DNA from 2 places in the Pseudovibrio sp. FO-BEG1 genome. Region 2 is predicted to be linked to the other one. Evidence: predicted binding sites of a transcription regulator. Region 2 holds the regulator's gene; the other holds the start of a gene.

Region 1 (3,419 bases), 920 kb from region 2:
GGGAGGGAATACAGGACTGCCAGGACCCATGGATGCGGCGGTTAGAGGTGAACCACACCTTCACACGCTTACGACCACGGGTAAGACCCACATACGCAAGACGCCGCTCTTCTTCCAGACCAGCCTGCCCGGTCTCATCCAATGCCCGCTGGTTCGGGAACACACCCTCTTCCCAGCCCGGCAGGAAAACCGTATCAAACTCAAGGCCTTTTGCGGAATGCAGCGTCATGATGGACACCGCATCCTCTTCCACATCGCTGTCCTTATCCATCACCAGCGAGATGTGCTCAAGGAACCCAGCCATGCTCTCGAACTCTTCCATAGAGCGGATAAGTTCTTTCAGGTTGTCCAGTCGTCCCGGCGCTTCTGCGGAACGGTCTTGACGCCACATCTGGGTATAACCGCTCTCATCAAGGATAATTTCCGCAAGCTCCGTATGGCTCATGGTCTCAACCTGATTGCGCCAGTTCTCAAACATGCCAAGAACATCAGCCAAAGCAGCACGCACTTTAGGCCGCAGCTCATTGGTCTGCACCAGCTCTCCCGCCGCAATCATCAACGGAATAGCCCGCTCCCGCGCATAGGCATGCACAATCTTCAGAGTGGCCTCACCAAGTCCACGTTTCGGCGTGTTCACAATACGCTCAAACGCCAGATCATCAGAGGGTTGCATCACACAGCGGAAGTAGGCCAGCGCATCACGGATTTCCATGCGCTCGTAGAAGCGTGGGCCGCCAATCACGCGGTAATTCAGGCCAAGCGTTACAAACCGGTCTTCAAACTCTCGCATCTGGAACGAAGCTCGCACCAGAATGGCCATCTCATTCAGCGAATGACCGTGGTTCTGTAGCGCTTCAATCTCATCACCGATGGAGCGCGCTTCCTCCTGAGAATCCCAGGCAGAGGCAACCTGCACCTTATCTTCATCCTCAGATCCCATCTGATCGGTAAATAGGGTCTTGCCCAGTCGGCCCTGATTGTGGGCAATCAAATGAGAGGCAGCAGACAGAATGTGGCTGGTCGAGCGGTAGTTCCGCTCCAGACGAACCACGGTCGCGCCCGGGAAATCCTGCTCAAATCTCAGGATGTTATCAACTTCAGCACCACGCCAGCCATAGATCGACTGGTCATCATCACCCACACAGGCAACGTTGGAGTTGCCCTGTGCCAGCAGACGCAGCCACATGTACTGCGCGATGTTGGTGTCCTGATACTCGTCCACCAGCATGTAGCGGAAACGGCTCTGGAAGCTCTTCAGAACATCATCATGCTCTTTGAAGATGGTGATGCAATGCAGCAGCAAATCACCAAAGTCACAGGCGTTCAGAATGGAGAGCCGTTCCTGATAGGTCTGGTAGAGCTTGCGCCCCAAACCATTCGCAAAGGCCTGCGCTTCGCCGGCAGAAATCTGTTCCGGCGTCAGCCCGCGGTTCTTCCAGCTGTCCAGCAATCCGGCAAAAGTCTTTGCCGTCCAACGCTTTTCATCCAGACCTTCCGCCTGAATGATCTGCTTGATCAAGCGAACCTGATCATCCGTATCCAGAATGGAGAAGGAGGATTTCAGACCAACCAGCTCGGCATGACGGCGCAAGATCTTCACACAGATCGCGTGGAACGTACCCAGCCACGCCATGCCCTCCACGTTCTCGCCAATGTAAGCGCCAATGCGCTCCTTCATCTCGCGAGCCGCTTTGTTGGTGAAGGTCACTGCAAGGATCTGCCCCGGAGTAGCATGCCCTGTCGCCAGAATATGGGCGATACGCGTTGTCAGAACGCGCGTCTTACCCGTACCTGCGCCAGCAAGCACCAGCACCGGACCGTTGATCGTCTCAACAGCAAGGCGCTGTTCCGCATTCAATCCTTCCATATAGGCAGGCATGGTCGTTTGCCGTGCTGCCATGGCCCTTGCCGCTATACCACCTGCCTTGGGCTGTGGTGCAGCCAGAGGATCAGCAGGGTTGGAAGGCATTCCGCGATGTAGTGGGCCAGAAGAATTTGCCATTGAGCTCGTTGGATCCTTTGAACGCATACCCCTCTCAAATCAGAGGGAGAATCTCCAATAGTTCACGAAGAACAATATAGCAACAACATTGAAGAAGCGAGGCATCAGCAAAGAGATACACATCGTTTTGCGCATCAGCACATCTTCGCCCAGTAACTCTTGGGTGAAACTTGCTTTGCTCTGTGGTGTTTTATCAAGCCAGATCCCGGATACTTGAAAAATCAAGTGCTACCTTAGCGATTTAAAGAGGAAGACTGCGTATATCTGAACCTGAAATTTCCAGAACTGATCAATGGGACGAACTTCACTTTCAAACCATAAAAACCACTGTAACAACCTGAAAGAAAAACAATGAAGACTGGTAAGTTACACCTGACACGCAGAAACGCTCTCCTTGGCATGTCCGGCTCACTCATAGCCGCCCCTGCTCTGGTCTCCTCCGCTTTGGCCGACAATCACGGTTCTACCGACTACACCAACAAAACCCTCACTATCAGCCCCTTCTCATTAGCCATCAGCGAAATGGCAACCATGAAGGCCAGCAATCCGCTGGTACGCCAGTTTGCGGAGCTGGAGCGCGAGGAGCAGGCCGCTGTCTCCATGATCATCGAGTCCACAGGTGCAACACCGCCACCGCGCCCAACCGCTCTGGAAGACATCTACAAGAAGCTGGAGGCCGCGTCTGGCGATGACTTTGACCGTCTCTACATCTCGACTGAAATCACAGGCCATGAGGACTTGCTGGCCGTTCAAACGCCGGAAGCAGGTAAAAAGCCCGTGAACGTGGATGTGGCAACGGCAACCATTCTGGTTGCCTTCATCCATACCCATCTGGCCATGCTGGCAGAGATCCGCAAACAGATCGGCTAAGCAACTCATTGCAATACATGAAGAAACGCTGGCAAAGACAAACAGGTTTGTCGGCGTTTCCGTTCATTTCCACCTGTAAGAGCCGATCACATCTTCAAATTTGGCTCAATTGCACGCCTCTCCCGACAGATCTCGATAAGATTTTCTGCTCACTCTCATTCCATCGCAACTGGAATGGAGCTTGAGATATGCCGAAGGTCATTTGCAAATATAAGAACTACGACGAGTTCTATAAAAACCGCACAAGCATCTGGGCTGAGATCAGACGCCGGATGGACATTCATGCGGCAGATACTGCAAGCTTCGACAAACTCATCTTCCAGGGAAAAGCTGCCATCCGGCTGACCTACGACAACCATGTCGAGGATGCGCCAGAGATGAAGAAAGCCCGCTCCAACATCGCGGCGCTGGAAAAAGAAAAGTCCAGAACCTACCGCTTCGTGCAGGGTCTGAAGTCTTTGGAAGACGAAATCTCGGCCAAACACAAGATGTTACGTGTGCTGGAAAGCCAACTGCAGCAAAAGGAAGTCGATCCCAAAACCGATCC
Region 2 (3,419 bases):
AAGGGCGGCAAGTCCGGTCACTATCTGGCTGAGGAGGATAACTCCAAATGAGCCTGATCAGCATCGAAGAAGCACTCGACCGCCTCCTCAAGGACGTAAACCCAACCACAAGCGAGAGCTTACCACTTCTGGAAGCAGGCGAACGCGTGTTGGCACAAGATGTTGCCGCAACTCGGACCCAGCCTCCATTCTCCGCCTCCGCAATGGATGGTTATGCTGTAAAAGCAGCTGACACCGAAGATCCTGAGCGCGCACTGAAGGTCATCGGCGAAGTCGCTGCCGGGCACAACTTCGACGGCACACTGCAAGACGGCGAAGCCCTGCGTATTTTCACAGGTGCGCCGGTACCAGCTGGTGCGGATGCGATCCTGATGCAGGAAAATGCCCGCCGCGACGGGGATAACCTATTCTGCCAAGAGAGCGTAACTGTTGGCAAGTTCATCCGCCCTGCCGGACTGGACTTCCAAGAAGGCCAGATCCTCCTCAAAGCAGGCGCCCCACTCGGCTTCCGCGAGCTTTCCCTTGCAGGCGCGATGAACCACGCGAGCTTGCCAGTGCGCAAGAAGCCGGTTGTCGCAATCCTCGCAAACGGAGACGAGCTTGTTGAGCCAGGCCAGACACCGGGCCCGAATCAAATCATCGCTTCCAATCAGGTCGGCATCGCAGAGTTTGTGAAAAACTGCGGCGGTATCCCAATGATGCTGGGCATTGCCCCGGACCAGCCTGAAGAAATCACAGCTCGCGTCAAGCAGGCAATTGAGGCCAAAGCCGATGTTCTAGTCACGCTCGGCGGCGCATCTGTTGGCGACCACGACCTCATTCAGGACGTGCTCGGAGCAGAAGGCATGGAGCTTGGTTTCTGGCGCATCGCCATGCGTCCGGGCAAACCACTCATGGCAGGCGCTCTTGGACCAATGAAAGTCCTCGGCCTGCCGGGCAATCCGGTTTCAAGTCTTGTCTGCGCCCTCCTCTTCCTTGGGCCTCTCCTCGACAAAATGCTGGGGCGCTCAGTACCTTTGGCAAATCAAGGCGTTACCAAAGCCACGCTGACCGCTGACCTGCCTGCAAACGACCTGCGTCAGGACTACCTGCGCGCCAGCCTGAGCACCGACGCGCAAGGCAACCTGACAACCGAGCCGTTTGGTAAGCAGGATTCCTCAATGCTTGCGCTTCTCACCAAAGCAGACGCTCTGATTGTTCGCCCGCCACACGCACCGGCTGCATCAGCAGGCGAAAAAGTTGAACTTCTCAAGCTACGCTAAATCCGCAAGACGAGAGTGGACAACCCCTGTCCACTCACCCATCAAAATCCAATTCCCCCAGTTCTAGCAGGGCTTAAACGCAACAAACCCATTGCAGAACACAATGAGAACAGGTAGAGTACGTTCGTGTTTTGTCCTCCCAATCGCAGAAGTTGAAGTCTTTCAGCTTGTTGGGAATGCAAATCAACGAATGGTCATCTTCGGAACCGGAGAGTATGGCTGCTCACTTTCAATCTGCGCTTAGGAGCGAACGGGGATAAAAGATGCTTACACAGAAGCAACACGAGCTTTTGATGTTCATCCATCAACGCTTGAAGGAAGCAGGTGTTCCACCCTCCTTCGATGAGATGAAGGACGCGCTGGACCTCCGTTCCAAATCCGGCATTCACCGGCTGATCACAGCTCTGGAAGAGCGCGGCTTCATTCGCCGCCTGCCAAATAGAGCCCGTGCGCTGGAAATCCTCAAGCTGCCAGAATCCATCGCGCCAGGCCTGAAGCCTGCGGCCAAGGAAAAGGGCTTTGCTCCAGAGGTTATCGAAGGCTCGCTGAGCAAGAAGGTCGCCACACCACCTCCACCGCGGACGCCTTCCCCTGACGAAGTGCCGACGCTGGAAATTCCGGTGATGGGCCGCATTGCAGCGGGTGTACCGATCGAAGCAATCCAGCACCAGAGCCATTCCATTGCAATGCCTGCAGATCTGATGGGCCGCGGCGAACACTATGCGCTGGAAGTCAAAGGCGACTCCATGATCGACGCTGGCATCTTTGACGGGGATACAGTGCTGATTAAACGCGGCGACACCGCGGATAACGGCGAAATCGTTGTGGCGCTGATCGATGATGAGGAAGCAACTCTGAAGCGCCTGCGCAAAAAAGGTGCTTCAGTCGCGCTTGAAGCGGCCAACCCCGCCTACGAAACTCGCATCTTCGGCCCGGGGCGCGTCCGCATTCAGGGCAAGATGATTGCGCTCTTCCGCCGCTATTAACGCACTGGTTGTTATAGGCAATTTAGGATTCCAAGGTCTGCGCTGAGCATCATATGCCCAGCGCACTTTTTTTATTTTATGCCCGTTTCCCGCTTGAACTGACAACCAGATGTAAACCGAGCCTCGTTCTCCAAAAACCTTTTGATCCAAAACCAGCTCAGCATTGCAGCTGGAAGGGGCCTGAGCTTGGGTGACGATGATGGATGCCAGCTGACAATCAGCCTCCAGAGCGCCCTCCACCTTCGACTGCGCCAGAAGGACTGACGGCTTTTGCTCCCTTCCTCCGCCCATCGCTCCGTGCGGGTATAACGCCAACACACAGCCCTCCTCATCACAGGAACGATCTGTTGCCCGCGTTTTATGCTCCTTAAAGGAGTTCGCAGAGTATCCCCCTGCCCGCAGTAGGCTGTCAGCAGCAAATGACATACGCGAGGATGTCAGGCGGAAGGACCCGCCCTCGCCATAAAACCCGATATGCTTACCTGCATCGGCAATCATCACATCAGGTGGCCGTTCCACCACAAAGCCCATAAGGCCTGCTGCAAACGCTGGCACAGAAAGCCATTTCAGGCGTAAGGGCATGATGCAGAGTGTGATACTCGCAAGGATCACCAGCAGATAACCTGAGACACTGGCAACTCCCAGATTGGTGAGCCCGTCGCTCAATGCGCTCACCCAGTAGGCGGCCTTCAGCACCAGAGATAATCCCACCTCCATACCCTGCAGAAAGAACGTATCAGCGCCAAGTGGGATCGTGAGCAGGGCAAGCAGACCAAGGGGCATAACCACAAAGGTCACCAGCGGCATGGCCAGCACATTACCAACCACCCCATAGGGTGCGATCTGCTCAAAGTGCAATGCAGCAATTGGAGCGGTGGCAGCGCCTGCGATCAGGGAGGTCATTGCGCAGGCAAAAAGCCACTTTGCGGGTTTTCTGAGAGTGCGCAAAACGCCTGTTTTCCCTTTTAAAACATAAGCTTCACGGTCATCCCGAAGCCAGTCCTTGCCAAAGGAGTAAGCTGACAGCAAAGCAAGGACGGCGATGAAGGACATCTGAAAGCCCGGGGATAAGACCTCCTCCGGGCGCAGGCTTAAAAGGAGGAGACAGGCGAGAGCAAGTCCGCGCAGGCTGAACGCGCGGCGACCAAGCAACCCGGCGCATAAGATCAGC

What was found. Region 2 encodes LexA, which represses DNA repair genes until DNA is damaged. Its sites were predicted from a motif close to TGTTCNNNNTGTGTTCNG; they were not measured.
Region 1: a site for LexA is predicted at 2,070-2,087, ahead of PSE_RS20735 (ATP-dependent helicase). Genes of this name have one in related genera too.

What each region holds. Positions count from the first base shown of each region.
Region 1 is NC_016642.1:4,602,193-4,605,611, forward strand. Features, by position in the region: gene PSE_RS20735 (ATP-dependent helicase) at 1-1,969, opposite strand, end outside; gene PSE_RS20745 (DUF4142 domain-containing protein) at 2,354-2,872, shown strand; gene PSE_RS20750 (hypothetical protein) at 3,061-3,419, shown strand, end outside.
Region 2 is NC_016642.1:3,685,657-3,689,075, forward strand. Features, by position in the region: gene moaC (cyclic pyranopterin monophosphate synthase MoaC) at 1-51, shown strand, start outside; gene glp (gephyrin-like molybdotransferase Glp) at 48-1,262, shown strand; gene lexA (transcriptional repressor LexA) at 1,526-2,248, shown strand; gene PSE_RS16510 (ComEC/Rec2 family competence protein) at 2,144-3,419, opposite strand, start outside.